DNA from 2 places in the Microbacterium proteolyticum genome. Region 1 is predicted to be linked to the other one. Evidence: predicted binding sites of a transcription regulator. Region 1 holds the regulator's gene; the other holds the start of a gene.

Region 1 (7,544 bases):
TCGGGCATCTACCCGATCGACGGCAGCGACTACGCGGAGCTGCGCGAAGCCCTCGACAAGCTCAAGCTCTCCGACGCCTCGCTGCAATACGAGCCCGAGACCTCGGTCGCGCTCGGCTTCGGCTTCCGCGCCGGCTTCCTGGGGCTCCTGCACCTCGAGATCATCACCGAGCGCCTCTCGCGCGAGTTCGGCCTCGACCTCATCACCACCGCCCCGTCGGTGACGTACGAGGTCACCACCGACACGGGCGAGACGGTCTCGGTCACCAACCCCAGCGAGTACCCCGACGGTCGCGTCGCCTCGGTGTCCGAGCCGATCGTGAAGGTCGGCATCCTGCTGCCGAAGGACTACGTCGGAACGGTCATGGAGCTGTGCCAGTCGCGCCGCGGCACGCTGCTCGGCATGGACTACCTCAGCGAAGACCGCGTCGAGCTGCGGTACAACATGCCGCTCGGCGAGATCGTCTTCGACTTCTTCGACCATCTGAAGAGCCGCACGCAGGGCTACGCGAGCCTCGACTACGAACCGGCCGGTCAGCAGACCGCCGACCTGGTCAAGGTCGACATCCTGCTGCAGGGCGAGAAGGTGGATGCCTTCAGCTCGATCGTCCACCGCGAGAAGGCCTACGCGTACGGCACGCTGATGGCCGAGCGCCTGCGCAAGCTCATTCCCCGGCAGCAGTTCGAGGTGCCCATCCAGGCCGCGATCGGTGCGCGCATCATCGCGCGCGAGACCATCCGCGCGATCCGCAAGGACGTGCTCGCCAAGTGCTACGGCGGTGACATCACCCGTAAGCGCAAGCTGCTCGAGAAGCAGAAGGAAGGCAAGAAGCGCATGAAGATGGTGGGCCGCGTCGAGGTGCCGCAGGAGGCGTTCATCGCCGCCCTGTCCGGCGACGTCGAGACCAAGAAGTAGCGCTTACAACCGAGAGGGGTGGATCATGCGCCGGCAGAACTTCACCGACGACACGGTCGACTACGCGGCGGTCGGCGCCACCCAGGCGCACGACCTGATGCAGTATCCGCCGGAGCACTCGGTGCCCGCCGAGGACGCGTGGCGGATCGGCAGCGGCGAGGAGCGGTTCGTCGCGGCGGGCGAGCTCCTGCTGTCGTGGGCACCACTGCGGTCCGAGGAGCTGAGCATCAGCGACGTGCGCCCGGCGGCCGACGGCGGCTACTCGGGCGTCGGTTTCGATGCGGAGGGCGCCCCGATCGCTCCCAGCCGTCTCGAGTCCGAGCAGCGGTTCGCCGCCGACGGGACGCCCTTCGTCCGCCCCGGCACGAGCGTCCGCGTGCACGGCAAGGTCGACGGCCACCGCGCCGACGCCCACCTGCGCGTGATCTCGGTGTTCGAAGAGCCGCGGCGCGTGGGCTACATCCTCGGCACCGTCGGACACTCGATCGTCAGCGGCGAGGAACTGTTCTCGGTCGAGTGGCGCAACAACGACGAGGTGTGGTTCGTCGTGCGGGCCTTCGACCGCCCCACGGCGCCGTCGTACCGGGTCTTCCTCGGTCTCGTGCGCCGTCGCCGGCGGGCGCTGTTCCAGCGGTACCTGCGGGCGATCTCGCCGCTGTACACCTCCTGATGGGCGGACCGCTCCCACTCGGCGATCCGGCCCCCGTCGACGGGCGACTGCCCGACGACCTGCCGCTCGATCCCGCCGCCGACTTCGGCGTGTACCTGCACGTCCCGTTCTGCCGGGTGCGCTGCGGCTACTGCGACTTCAACACCTACACGTCGAGCGAGCTCCGCGGTGCGCGCCAGGAGGACTTCGCCGACACGCTGGCCGCCGAGGTGCGCCTGGCGGGCGGGGTGATGGATGCCGCGGGCGGGCGGCGTGCGGCATCCACCGTGTTCTTCGGGGGCGGCACCCCCACGCTGCTGCCGCCGGGGGATCTGGCACGGATGCTGGGGACCGTGCGCGACGAGTTCGGCATCGCCGACGGTGCCGAGGTGACGGTGGAGGCGAACCCCGACACCGTCGACGACCGCGTCGCCGAGACGCTGGCGGCGGCGGGCGTGACCCGGCTGTCGATCGGGATGCAGTCCGCGCAGCCGCACGTCCTGGCGGTGCTCGACCGCACCCACGACCCGCGCAACGTCGCGACGGCGGTCGCGTCGGCTCGCCGCGCGGGCCTCGACGTGTCGCTCGATCTCATCTACGGCGCGCCGGGGGAGTCGCTCGACGACTGGCGCGCGTCGCTCGAGACGGCGACGGCGCTGCGGCCCGATCACGTCTCGGCGTACGCGCTGATCGTCGAGGACGGCACGAAGCTCGCCCGGCAGATCCGCTCCGGCGTCGTGGCGATGCCGGATGACGACCTGCAGGCCGACATGTACGAGCTCGCCGACGACCTCCTCGGCGGTGCCGGCTACGACTGGTACGAGGTGTCGAACTGGGCGACCGACACGGCCCGCCGCTCGCGGCACAACCTCGCATACTGGCGCGGCACCGACTGGTGGGGCTTTGGCCCGGGCGCGCACAGCCACGTCGCCGGACTCCGGTGGTGGAACGTGAAGCATCCCGCGGCGTACGCGCAGCGCCTGGCCGCGGGGGAGTCGCCGGCCGCGGCACGCGAGCGGCCGGACGAGACCGCACGGCGCCTCGAGTCCGTGCTCCTGCGCAGCCGGATCCGCGAGGGGTTGCCGGTGTCCGAACTCCTCGGCGCGGGCCGGAAGGCCGTGGCATCCCTCATCGCCGACGGCCTCGTCGAAGGGCAGGATGCCGTGCGCGGGCGCATCGTGCTCACGCGTCGGGGCCGGCTGCTCGCCGACGCCGTCGTCCGCGCCCTCACCGCCTGAGCGCGCTTCCGGCTCCACGGCGGGCGGGTGCTCTAGAATTGGCACTCAGGTGACCGGAGTGCCAGGAGGAGGGAGCCGGCCATGGTGTCCGAACGCGGCTTGCAAGTGCTCCGCGCGATCGTCCAGGACTACGTCGACACGCGCGAACCCGTCGGCAGCAAGGCGATCGTCGAGCGGCACGCCTTCGGGGTGTCGGCGGCGACGATCCGCAACGACATGGCGCTGCTGGAGGACGAAGACCTCATCGTCGCTCCCCACACGTCGTCGGGGCGCGTGCCGACCGACAAGGGCTACCGCGTCTTCGTCGACCACCTCGCCGAGCTCCGCCCGCTGTCTTCGGCGCAGCGGAGCGCCATCACGTCCTTCCTCGACGAGGCCGGCGACCTCGACGACCTTCTCGCGCGGACGGTGCGCGCGCTGACGCAGCTGACCGGCCAGGTCGCGATCGTGCAGTATCCCTCGTTCGCCCGCGCGAACCTCTCGCACGTGGAGCTGGTCGCCCTCGGCGGCCCCCGTGTGCTCGTCATCCTCGTCACCGACACCGGCCGCGTCTCCCAGCGGATCGCCCTGGTCCCGTTCGAGCCGTCCGAGGGCGACATCGTCCAGCTGCGGGCGCGGGTGGGCGCGCTGCTCGTGGGCCGCAGCGTCGCCGACTGCGCGCAGACGGTCGCGACGACCGACGCGCCGCGACCCGGCAATGCGCTCGACGCGATCGCAGACGCGGTGCTCCGCGTCGTCGGCGAAGAGCTCGAGGAGTTCCGTCAGGACCGCCTGGTCATGGCGGGCGCGGCGACCCTCGCCAAGCGCGAATCCGACTTCCGCGGCAGCATCTACCCGCTTCTCGAGGCCATCGAGGAACAGGTCACGCTGCTGCGGCTCATGACCGAGATGGTGGCCGACGAGCAGGGTCTTTCGGCCAGCATCGGCCGCGAGAACGAACCGTTCGGTCTGGTGGAGGCATCCGTCCTCGCGAGCCGGTACGACGGTTCCGCGGGCGGCGCGCGCGTGGGCCTGCTGGGCCCCATGCGCATGGACTACTCCTCCAACCTCGCGGCGGTCCGCGCCGTCGCGCACTACCTCACCCGGATGCTCGAAGACGACGACACCGCTCGTTGACGAGAACCGCACGGAAACGGAACGACCCCGCGTGAGCGGGCAGGAAGGCGATTGTGGCTGACCACTACGAGGTCCTCGGCGTCGCGCGCGACGCCGGCCCCGACGACATCAAGCGTGCGTACCGGCGTCTCGCGCGCGAGCTCCACCCGGACGTGAACCCCGGCGAGGACGCGTCCGAGCGGTTCAAGCTCGTCACCCACGCCTACGACGTGCTGAGCGATCCCGAGCAGCGTCGCCGCTACGACATGGGCGGCGACCAGAACCCGTTCGGCGGCGGCGGAGCGGCCGGCTTCGGCGGCTTCAGCGACATCTTCGAGACGTTCTTCGGCGGCGCGCAGGGCGGGGGCGGGCGCGGCCCGCGTCCCCGGTCCCGCCGCGAACGCGGGCAGGACGCTCTGGTCCGCGTCACGCTCGAGCTCGGCGACGTCGTCTTCGGCGTGCACCGCGACCTCGAGGTCGACACCGCGGTCCTGTGCGAGACCTGCCAGGGCGCGTGCACGCAGCCCGGGACGAGCGAGGTGACCTGCGACATCTGCCACGGGTCGGGGCACGTGCAGCGCACGGTCCGCAGCCTCCTCGGCAACGTCGTGACGAGCCAGCCCTGCAGCGTCTGCCAGGGCCACGGCACGACGATCCCGTACCCCTGCGGAACCTGCCAGGGTCAGGGGCGCGTCCGCGCCCGCCGCACGGTGTCGGTCGACATCCCCGCCGGCGTCGAGACGGGCCTGCGCCTGCAGCTCCCCGGCTCGGGCGAGGTCGGTCCCGCGGGCGGCCCGAACGGCGACCTCTACCTCGAGATCACCGTCGAGTCGCACGACGCCTTCAGCCGCGAGGGCGACGACCTGCTCGCGACCCTCGAGGTCTCGATGCCGGATGCCATCCTCGGCACCGCCACGACGATCGAGTCGCTCGACGGCAGCGTCGACCTCGAGGTGCGACCGGGCGTGCAGTCCGGCGACGTGCTGACGATCAAGGGCCGGGGCATCACGCCGCTGCGCGGCAGCCAGCGCGGCGATCTGAAGATCGGCGTGCACGTGGTGACCCCGACGCGACTGGACCACAAGGAGCGCGCCCTCATCGAGGAGTTCGCCAAGCGCACGAAGGCCCCCCAGCCGCGCCTGGCCGAGCACCAGCAGGGCCTGTTCTCGAAATTCCGCGACCGCTTCCGGCACTGATCGTGGCGCTGCACTTCGTCACGGACGACGCGGCGGCCGCGGGGATCGGCGACGCCGTCGTGCTGACCGGTCCGGAGGCGCACCACGCCGCCGCGGTCCGGCGCGTGCGCGTCGACGAGGCGGTGACGCTCGGCGACGGACGCGGAGTGTGGCTCGACGGTGTCGTGACGGCCGCGACGCCCAAGCAGGTGGACGTGCGGATCACCGCGCGCGACGAGGTTCCCGCGCCGTCGCCGCGCATCGTCCTCGTGCAGGCGCTCGCGAAGGGCGACCGGGACGAGCTCGCGGTGCAGGCGGCGACCGAGCTGGGAGTCGACGCGATCGTCCCCTGGCAGGCCGCGCGGAGCGTCTCGCGGTGGGATGCCAAGGCCGAGAAGGGCCTCGCCCGCTGGCGCACGATCGTCCGCGAGGCGGCGAAGCAGGCGCATCGTGCGTGGATCCCCGAGGTCGAGGGCATCGCACGTCTGTCGGATCTGGTCGCGCGGGCGGGCGACGCGCACGTCCTCGTGTTGGAGCCGTCCGCCGTCGAGAGGCTGACCGCCGTGGCATCCGATTCGTCCGACGATCGTGACGTCGTGCTCGTCGTGGGCCCCGAGGGCGGCATCGCGCCCGAGGAGCTCGACGCGCTGCGGGCGGCGGGTGCCCGGCTCGTCCGCCTCGGCGACACGGTGCTGCGCACCTCGACCGCGGGCGCGGCGGCGATCTCCGTGCTCTCCGCCGCGACGGGACGCTGGTAGCGCCTCCTCCCGGCCCGGCGTCGGACCCCGTCGATAGACTGGATGCCATGACCGAGCCGTCGATCTTCACGCGCATCCTCCAGGGCGAGATCCCCGCCGAGATCGTCGCCGAGACCGAGAACGCCTTCGCGATCCGCGACATCGCGCCGCAGGCGCCGGTGCACCTGCTGGTGATCCCCAAGACCGAGCAGTACCGCAACGTCGTGGAGCTGGCCGCCGGCGACCCCGACCTTCTGACCGAGATCGTGGGGCTCGCGAACTCCGTGGCCGCCGAGCACGCCGACGGCGACTTCCGACTCGTCTTCAACACCGGCGCCGGTGCCGGTCAGACGGTCTTCCATGTACACGCCCACGTTCTCGCGGGCGGACTGAACGAAAAGAGCACGGGTGGCTGATTCCCCCGAAGAACCCGTCGTCGAGCGTCTGTACGCCGACGGCGTCGCCATGGTCCAGCTCCTGGGCCCCCACGACCGCCTGCTGCGCGTGGTCGAGAAGGAGCACCCCGAGGTCGACGTCCACGTGCGCGGCAACGAGATCACCCTCACCGGGGGCGCATCGGCCGTGGCCGCGGCGAAGGGTCTCGTCGAGGAGCTCCTCACGATGACCCGCAACGGCCAGGGCCTCGACCCGTCCGATGTCTCGAGCTCCAGCCGCATCCTCCGCTCCGACGGCGGGCCCCGCCCGTCCGAGGTGCTCGGCGAGGCGATCCTGTCGTCGCGCGGCAAGGTCATCCGCCCCAAGACCCTGGGGCAGAAGGCGTACGTCGACGCGATCGAAGAGAACACGATCGTCTTCGGCATCGGCCCCGCCGGTACCGGCAAGACCTACCTCGCGATGGCGAAGGCCGTGCAGGCGCTGCAGCGCAAAGAGGTCAGCCGCATCATCCTCACGCGTCCCGCCGTCGAGGCGGGGGAGCGCCTGGGGTTCCTCCCGGGGAGCCTCACCGACAAGATCGACCCGTACCTGCGCCCGCTGTACGACGCGCTCAACGAGATGATGGACCCCGACATCGTCCCGAAGCTCATGGCGACGGGCACCATCGAGGTCGCGCCGCTGGCGTACATGCGCGGCCGCACGCTCAACGACTCGTTCGTCGTGCTCGACGAGGCGCAGAACACCACGCCCGAGCAGATGAAGATGTTCCTCACGCGTCTTGGGTTCGGCACGCGCATGGTGGTCACCGGCGACATCACGCAGATCGACCTGCCGCAGGGCGCGTCCGGTCTGAGGCTGGTCACGCGGGTGCTCGGCGACATCGACGACATCCACTTCTCGTACCTCACGAGCGCCGACGTCGTGCGTCACACGCTCGTCGGCCGTATCGTCGATGCGTACAGCGAATACGACGAGAAGCGTCTCGTGGCCCGCCGCGAACGCGACGAGGCATCCGAATTCGCCAGCCGTGCCGAACGCCGTAGCGCCGCCCGTCCCGCGGGTCCGCGCGATCACCTCCCGAGACGAAACCGCTCATGACCATCGAGATCAACAACGAATCCGGCCACGACGTCGACGAGCAGGTACTGCTGCGTCTGATGGAGTACAACCTCGCCGAGCTCCACGTGAGCCCGGACGCCGACGTCGCCATCGTGCTCGTCGACGAGGGGGCGATGGAGTCCCTCCACGTGCAGTGGATGGACGAGCCGGGCCCGACCGACGTGCTGAGCTTCCCGATGGACGAGCTGCGCCCCGGGACCGAGGACTCGCCCACCCCCGC
Region 2 (7,544 bases), 1.1 Mb from region 1:
GTCGCGCGACGCGCTCGAGCGGCGGTCGGGCTCTGCGGTCCAGACGTCGCGCAGGGCGCGCAGCGTCTCGTACGCCTGCTCGACGTGGGCGAAGTGGCCGCTGTCGTCGAGCACGGTCTCGCGGTAGCCGGGGATGCGGCGGCGGGCGTCACGCGCGTCGTGGTGCCCGGCGAAGACGTCGTGGCGACCGCGAACGGCACGCACCGGCGCGGTGATCCGCTTCCAGGCGGCGTCGTCGTGTGTCCGGGCGGCCCGCGCCGCGTCGAGGAAGGCGGCCGGGCGGATCTCGTCGGCCAGCGCGTCGGAGACGGCCGGGTCGACGCGGTCCGGATGCCGGAACAGCGGTCGGGCGAACACCCGCAGTGCGCCGATGCGGCGCAGCCCGTGCAGCAGCGGCCGCGCGAGGGGACCGAGGCTCCGGAGGATCGCCATCGCCGCGACCATGCCCCCGAATGCGGGGAGCGTCAGCCATCCGGTGGCGGGCCGCCGGACCACGGCGCGCACCCCGGCGCCGGTGGGGGAGACGAGCCCGACGGCGACGGTCTGCGCGGGGAACCGCGCCGCGACGTCGAGGGCGACCACGGCGCCCAGGGAGTGCCCGACGACGCGCCATCGCGGATAGCCGAGGGCGCGCGCCACCGCGACGACCGCCTCCGCGGCGGCCGCGGGATCGGGCATCGGACCGGGCGACTCGCCCCACCCGGGCAGGTCGATCGCGATGACGTCGTCGAGAGGGATGCCGAGCCGATCGGCCGCGCTGAGCAGCGGTATCCACGTTCTCCACGAACCCGCGGCGCCGTGCAGCAGCACCGTCGCGACGGTGCCGGTGGAGCGTCGACCGGCGTGAGCGACGACCGGTCCCACGGCCGTCGGCACCACCAGTCGGCGCAACTGTCTTTCCATGTCTCTTGTTCGGAGCCGAGCGCCTCGCCGGATGCCTGCAGAACTCCGGCAATTCCTGCGATCTGCGGCCGCCGTACGCGGCATGGCGCGTTCTGCCGGAGTTGTGCCAGGTGAGCAGACGGCCCGTGTCCCACTTGTGGCGGTTTTCGGCGCGGTGGGGCAGCAGGAATCGGGACATGCGCCGCCATGAGTGGGACGAGGTCCCCCGACCCGCCGACGGCACCGGTGTCGGGCGGCCCGGATACCCTGGAACGGTGATCATCGGCATCGACACCTCCCTCGGCACCGCGGTGGCGGCGATCGCGCGCGATGGGGAAGTGCTCGCCGACGAGCAGAGCGCCAACGCTCTCGGGCATGCCGAAGTCATCGGCGACCTGCTGCGTCGAGCCTCGCAGGCCGTGCCGACCCCCACGCACGTCGCGATCGGCATGGGCCCGGGGCCGTTCACGGGGCTGCGCGTCGGCATCGCGACCGCGCGCGCGTTCGCGCTGGGGCGTGGCATCCCGGTCGTCCCCGTGCCGAGTCACGACGGCCTCGCCCTCGGCATCCTGCTCGCCGACGCCCTCACGGGCACCGACACCCCCCGCTTCGCCGTCGTCACCGACGCTCGCCGCAAGGAGTTCGCGTACAGCGTCTACGACGGCATCGACGACGACGGACTCCCGATCCGGATCATGGATGCCACGCTCAGCCCCCGCGACGACCTCGACGCCCGCCTCGCCGAGGCCGGAGCCGTGCGTCACGACGCGACGAGCGTTTCGGCCGCGATGATCGCGCTCGTCGGGGCGCGCGCGCTGGACGCCGGCCGCGCCCTCGCCGGCCCCGAGCCGCTGTATCTGCGCAGCCCCGATGTCGTCGCCGCCCACGCCCCGAAGCGGGTGAGCGCGTGAGCACGCGCGCGGCGGCGCTCGACGATCTCGACGCCATCATGGCGCTCGAGCACGCGTCCTTCCCGACCGACGCGTGGAGCCCGGCGATGATGCGCGAAGAGCTTGCGTCTCCGCACGGCTGGTACGTCGTCGTCGAGGAGGCCGGTCGGCTCGTCGGCTACGCCGGGCTCCGCGCCGTCCGCGGGGCGAAGGATGCCGACATCCAGACGATCACGATCGCCGAGACCGCGCGCGGCCGCGGCCGCGGGCGTGCGCTGCTGGCCGAACTCCTCGAAGAAGCCGAGCGGCGCGGCGTGCACGACGTGTTCCTCGAGGTGCGCGCCGACAACCCCGTCGCCCAGACCCTGTACGCCTCGGAAGGGTTCGCCGAGGTCGGGCGGCGCCCGCGGTACTACCAGCCCGACGACGTCGACGCGATCGTGATGCAGCTCGACCTGCGCGCGTGGGCGGCCCGCCGCACGCCCGACGATGCGGCGACGACCGGAAAGGGATGGTGCTGATGGACGCGCCCCTCGTGCTCGGCATCGAGACCAGTTGCGATGAGACCGGGATCGGCATCGTCCGGGGTCGGCAGCTGCTGAGCAACACGATCGCCTCGAGCATGGACGAGCACGCCCGCTACGGCGGTGTCGTGCCCGAGGTCGCCGCCCGCGCGCACCTCGAGGCCCTGCAGCCGTCGATCGACGCGGCGCTCGCCGAGGCGGGCGTGACGCTCGACGAGATCGACGCCGTCGCCGTCACGAGCGGCCCCGGACTCGCCGGTGCCCTGATGGTCGGCGTCGGTGCGGCCAAGGGCCTCGCGGTCGCCCTCGACAAGCCGCTTTACGCCGTCAACCACCTCGTCGGTCACATCGCCGCCGACATCCTCGACGCCGACGCCGGCGAGCTGGAGTACCCCACCGTCGCGCTGCTCGTGAGCGGCGGGCACACGTCCCTGCTCCTCGTCCGCGATCTCACCAGCGACGTCGAGCTGCTCGGCGAGACGATGGATGACGCGGCCGGCGAGGCCTTCGACAAGGTCGCGCGCCTGCTGAAGCTGCCGTACCCGGGCGGCCCCGAGATCGATCGTGCCGCGGCTTCGGGTGATCCGACCGCGATCCGCTTCCCCCGCGGGCTCTCGCGCGCTTCCGACATGGCATCCCACCGCTACGACTTCTCGTTCTCGGGCCTGAAGACCGCCGTGGCCCGGTGGGTCGAGCAGCACGAAGCGGCGGGGCAGCCGGTGCCGGTCGCCGACGTCGCGGCGTCGTTCCGCGAGGCCGTCGTCGATGTGCTCGTCACCAAGGCCCTCGACGCGTGCGAGCGCTACGGGGTGCCGCGCCTGCTCCTCGGCGGGGGAGTGATCGCCAACAAGCGTCTGCGCGATGTCGCCCTCGAGCGCGCCGCCGCCGCCGGCGTCTCGGTGCGCATCCCGCCGTTGCGGCTCTGCACCGACAACGGCGCCATGATCGCGGCGCTCGCCGCCGAACTCATCACCTCGGGGCGCCGCCCGTCGACCCTCGCCTTCGGGGCCGATTCGACGCTTCCGGTGACCGAGATCCAGGTGGCGGAGGATCCGGATGCCACGGCCCCGGCGCCCCTGACCGCACGGGCGGCCTCGTGAGCGAGACGCAGCCGCCGAGCCGGCGCGCGCTCAAGGCGGCCGAGGCGGAGGGAGCCCCCAGCGCGGCCGAGCAGATCGCCGCGGGCGACGCCTTCGACGACCACCGGCTGCCCACGGCGCAGCTCGAGCGCGCCGCGTTCGGCGAGCACGTCGTGCCCTGGAGCCCGCCGGCCCCGGTCGCGCCACCGTCCGTCGCGCCGTGGGCCCTGGCCGTCGCGATCGCCGCTCTCGTCGCGTCGCTGTTCGCCGGCGTCCTGCTGCCCCTCGGCGTCGTCGCGATCGTCATGTCGATCATCTCGCTGCGCCGCGCGCACGACAGTCGCCGCGTCGCGATCTGGGCGCTCGCGCTCGCCGTGCTGTCGGTGATCTTCAGCGGCGGCTGGCTGATCTGGGCGCTGCCGCAGCTGTCGACGGTCTGATCTCCGGGCCCATCAGCCCACGCGGTCGGCGAGGAGCGCGACGCGGCGCCCCGCGACGCGCGTCATGAGCAGCGTCGCCGACTCGTCGCCCCGCAGCGACAGGCGGGTCCGCAGCACGGCGGGGTCGACGTCGACCCCGCGCTTCTTGATCTCGAGGGTGCCGATGTTGCGCTCCCGCAGCGCCCGCGCGAGCTTCTTCGTGTCCGCCGGGAGCTCCTCGCGGACGCGGAACGACGAGACGAACGGGCTCGTGAGCGCCGCGTCGGAGGTCAGGTAGGCGATGCCCGGCGCCAGCATCCCGGCATCCAGGGAGCGGGCGACCTCGCCGATCAGTCGCGCGCGGATGACGGCGCCGTCGGGCTCGTGCACGAAGGCGCCGAGTTCGCGCGGCTCGACGTCGGTCGCGTCGGCGGGAGCCGTGAGCTCCCACACGTCGTCGCCCCGCACGACGAGCGCGGCGCGGCGCACACCCTCGCGAGCGAGACGTCCCGACCAGAGGACGAGTTCGATCGTCGAGCCGTCGGCGCTGATCCACTGCGCCTCGACGTCGTCCGGGATCAGTTCGCGGTCGAACGCCGGCCCGAGCTTCACCCCGCCGGGTCGCGCCTGCAGCAGCCCGAACACCCAGTCCAGTGACGGCGACCACTGGTCGGCCGACACGCGCCGCGTCTCGCCGTGCCCGGCGGTGCGCCGCGCGGGGTCGAGCCACACGGCATCCACTCCGCCGAGGTCGGCGTCTTCCGCGCGCCCGTGCGCCACGGTGACGGCCTCGCCGAAGGGGGCGAGGTTGTACGCGGCGATCGCGGCCGTGACCTCGTCGGCGTCGACCGCTTCCACGCGGATGCCGAGCCCCGCGAGGCCGAGGGCGTCTCCACCGATCCCGCAGCCGAGGTCGGCCACCGACGAGACACCGGCCGCGCGGAACCGCCCCGCATGGCGGGCGGCGATGGACAGCCGCGTCGCCTGTTCCAGTCCCGCCCGGGTGAAGAGCATGCGGTCGGCGAACGGACCGAACTTCGCGGCGGCCTTCACGCGCAGACGGGCCTGGCCCACGACGGCGGCGACGAGATCGGGGGAGTGGCCGGCGGCCCGCAGTCGCGACACCGCGCGCGCGGCTTCGTCGGTCGTCGTGAGCGGACCCAGCTCGTCGAGCAGGGTCAGCCCCGCGGGGGTGAGCAGGGCGGTGAGCTCGGCGATCTCCACCGGCCCAGCCTAGGTGTCGATTCTGTTGGCACTCGCGTTGCGTGAGTGCCAACGCTTCTCTACACTCGGATTAGCACTCTCCCCGCGTGAGTGCTGACAAGTCTTCTGTAACGAGAAAGAAGAGGTAGACCGTGTCGGTTTCCATCAAGCCGCTCGAGGACCGCATCGTCATCAAGCAGGTCGAGGCTGAGCAGACCACCGCGAGTGGTCTCGTCATCCCCGACACCGCCAAGGAGAAGCCGCAGGAGGGCGAGGTCGTCGCCGTCGGACCCGGCCGTATCGACGACAACGGCAACCGTGTCCCCCTCGACGTCACCGTCGGCGACCGCGTGCTCTACAGCAAGTACGGCGGGACCGAGGTCAAGTTCGGCGCCGACGAGTACCTCGTGCTCTCGGCCCGCGACGTCCTCGCGGTGGTCGTGCGCTGATCGCTCTGCGATTTCCGTAGAACCCCGGATGCCTCGGCATCCGGGGTTCTGCTTTTGGCGCGGAATGCACGGTCTCCGGCAGATCCGCGTCGGCGCCCGCGCCTAGGCTGAGGCAGTGACCCCCGCTTCGCCGCCCGCCTCGGGATCCGTCCGCGGCGGCCTGTTCGCCTTCGCCGCCTATCTGCTGTGGGGCGTGCTGCCGCTGTACTTCCTGCAGCTCGAGCCGACCGGTCCGTGGGAGCTGGTCGCGTGGCGCATCCTGCTGTCGTTCGTGTTCTGCCTGATCCTGCTGACGGTCCTGCGCGCGTGGCGCCCCTTCCTCGCGATCGTGCGCCAGCCCCGCCTCCTCGGCCTGACGGCGCTGGCCGGCGCCCTCATCTACGTCAACTGGCAGACCTACGTCTACGGCGCCCTGAACGACCGGGTGATCGAGACGAGCCTCGGCTACTTCATCAACCCCATCGTCACGGTGCTGCTCGGGGTCACGGTGCTCCGCGAGCGGCTGCGTCCGGTCCAGTGGATCGCGATCGGACTGTCGGTGGCCGCGGTGATGGTGATCGTCGTGGGTTACGGGGCATTCCCCTGGATCGCCCTGACGCTGGCGCTGTCGTTCGGCGTCTACGGACTGGTCAAGAAGCAGATCGGCCCGTCCGTGGATGCCGTCAGCGGTCTGACCCTCGAATCCTTCTGGCTGCTCCCGGTCGCGATCGTGCAGCTGATCCTCGTGGCCCTGACGAGCGGGCTCACCATGGGCGCGAACGGCCCCCTGCACACCACCCTGTTGGCATCGGCGGGAGCGATCACCGCGATTCCGTTGCTGCTGTTCGCGGCCGGGGCTCGCCGGGCGCCGCTGACGGTCATGGGTCTCATCCAATTCGTCGCGCCGATCATCCAGTTCGGGATCGGCGTGTGGGTGCTCCACGAGCCGATGACGCTCGAGCGGTGGATCGGGTTCGGGCTGGTCTGGGTCGCGCTGACGATTCTCAGCGTCGACTCGCTCGTGGCGTCGCGCCGGCGCCGGACCGCAATATCGGATGTCGGCGAACCCGTCTAGAGGGCGTTATGACGCCGTGACCTCGGCGACGCACATCGTTAACGAACGGCAACACGACGAAAACGTGGAGACGATTAGGTTTAGGACACCAGACGGCACCCCTGTGCCGTCCAACGTTCATCCACAGCAAGGAGCACTATGAGCGTCTTCACGCGTTCGCGTGCCGGCAAGGTCCTGGGCGGTCTCGCTCTGGTCGGTGCCAGCGCGCTCGTCCTCGCCGGTTGCGCCGGTGGCGGCGACGCCGCCGCCCCCAGCGCATCGTCCAGCGGAGGCGCCGTGTCCACGGCCGACGGCACGTTCAGCGTCGGCACGATCCTGCCCGCCACCGGTAACCTCGCCTTCCTCGGCCCGCCCGAGGTCGCCGGCGTGAAGCTCGCGATCAAGGACATCGAGGCCACGGGCGACGCGTTCCCGTTCAAGACCACGCTCACCGAGCGCGACTCGGGTGACACGACGACCGACATCGCCACGCAGTCGGCGACGGAGCTCGTCAGCGCCGGAGCCGACGTCGTTATCGGTGCCGCGTCCTCGGGTGTGTCGTTCACGTTCGTCGACCAGCTGGTCAACGCGGGCATCGTCCAGATCTCGCCGGCCAACACGTCGCCCGACTTCACGACGTACGCCGACGACGGGTACTACTGGCGCACCGCCCCCTCGGACGTCCTCCAGGGTCGCGTGCTCGGTAACCTCATGACCGGTGACGGTGCCGCCAACGTCGGCATCATCTACATCAACGACCCGTACGGCACCGGCCTGAAGGACAACGCCACCAAGGCCATCGAGGCTGCCGGCGGCGAGGTCTCGGTCGCGGTTCCCTACAACCCGGGCGACACGGTCTTCACGTCGCAGGTCGACCAGCTCCTGGCCGCCAAGCCCGACGCCATCGCGGTCATCGCGTTCGAGGAGACCTCCTCGATCATCCCGCAGCTGGTGAACACGCAGGGCTTCCCGGGGTCGAAGGTCTACTTCGTCGACGGCAACCTGTCCAACTCGTACGAGTTCCAGCCCGGCACGCTCCAGGGCGCCAAGGGCACGCTGCCCGGC

The links. The regulator HrcA, encoded in region 1, represses chaperone genes, less so after heat shock. The targets are predictions, from matches to a motif close to TTNGCACTCGNNNNNNNCGAGTGCNAA.
Region 2: groES (co-chaperone GroES) is a predicted target of HrcA. The motif match lies at 5,044-5,070, and genes of this name have one in related genera.

The regions. Positions count from the first base shown of each region.
Region 1 covers NZ_CP121274.1:3,007,229-3,014,772, reverse strand. The annotation lists gene lepA (translation elongation factor 4) at 1-915, shown strand, start outside; gene P8R59_RS15095 (DUF1990 family protein) at 941-1,585, shown strand; gene hemW (radical SAM family heme chaperone HemW) at 1,585-2,802, shown strand; gene hrcA (heat-inducible transcriptional repressor HrcA) at 2,884-3,918, shown strand; gene dnaJ (molecular chaperone DnaJ) at 3,972-5,093, shown strand; gene P8R59_RS15075 (16S rRNA (uracil(1498)-N(3))-methyltransferase) at 5,096-5,830, shown strand; gene P8R59_RS15070 (HIT domain-containing protein) at 5,878-6,225, shown strand; gene P8R59_RS15065 (PhoH family protein) at 6,275-7,303, shown strand; gene ybeY (rRNA maturation RNase YbeY) at 7,300-7,544, shown strand, end outside.
Region 2 covers NZ_CP121274.1:1,878,280-1,885,823, forward strand. The annotation lists gene P8R59_RS09560 (alpha/beta fold hydrolase) at 1-903, opposite strand, end outside; gene tsaB (tRNA (adenosine(37)-N6)-threonylcarbamoyltransferase complex dimerization subunit type 1 TsaB) at 1,158-1,793, shown strand; gene rimI (ribosomal protein S18-alanine N-acetyltransferase) at 1,832-2,293, shown strand; gene tsaD (tRNA (adenosine(37)-N6)-threonylcarbamoyltransferase complex transferase subunit TsaD) at 2,293-3,396, shown strand; gene P8R59_RS09580 (hypothetical protein) at 3,393-3,815, shown strand; gene P8R59_RS09585 (class I SAM-dependent methyltransferase) at 3,828-5,018, opposite strand; gene groES (co-chaperone GroES) at 5,150-5,446, shown strand; gene rarD (EamA family transporter RarD) at 5,562-6,500, shown strand; gene P8R59_RS09600 (ABC transporter substrate-binding protein) at 6,639-7,544, shown strand, end outside.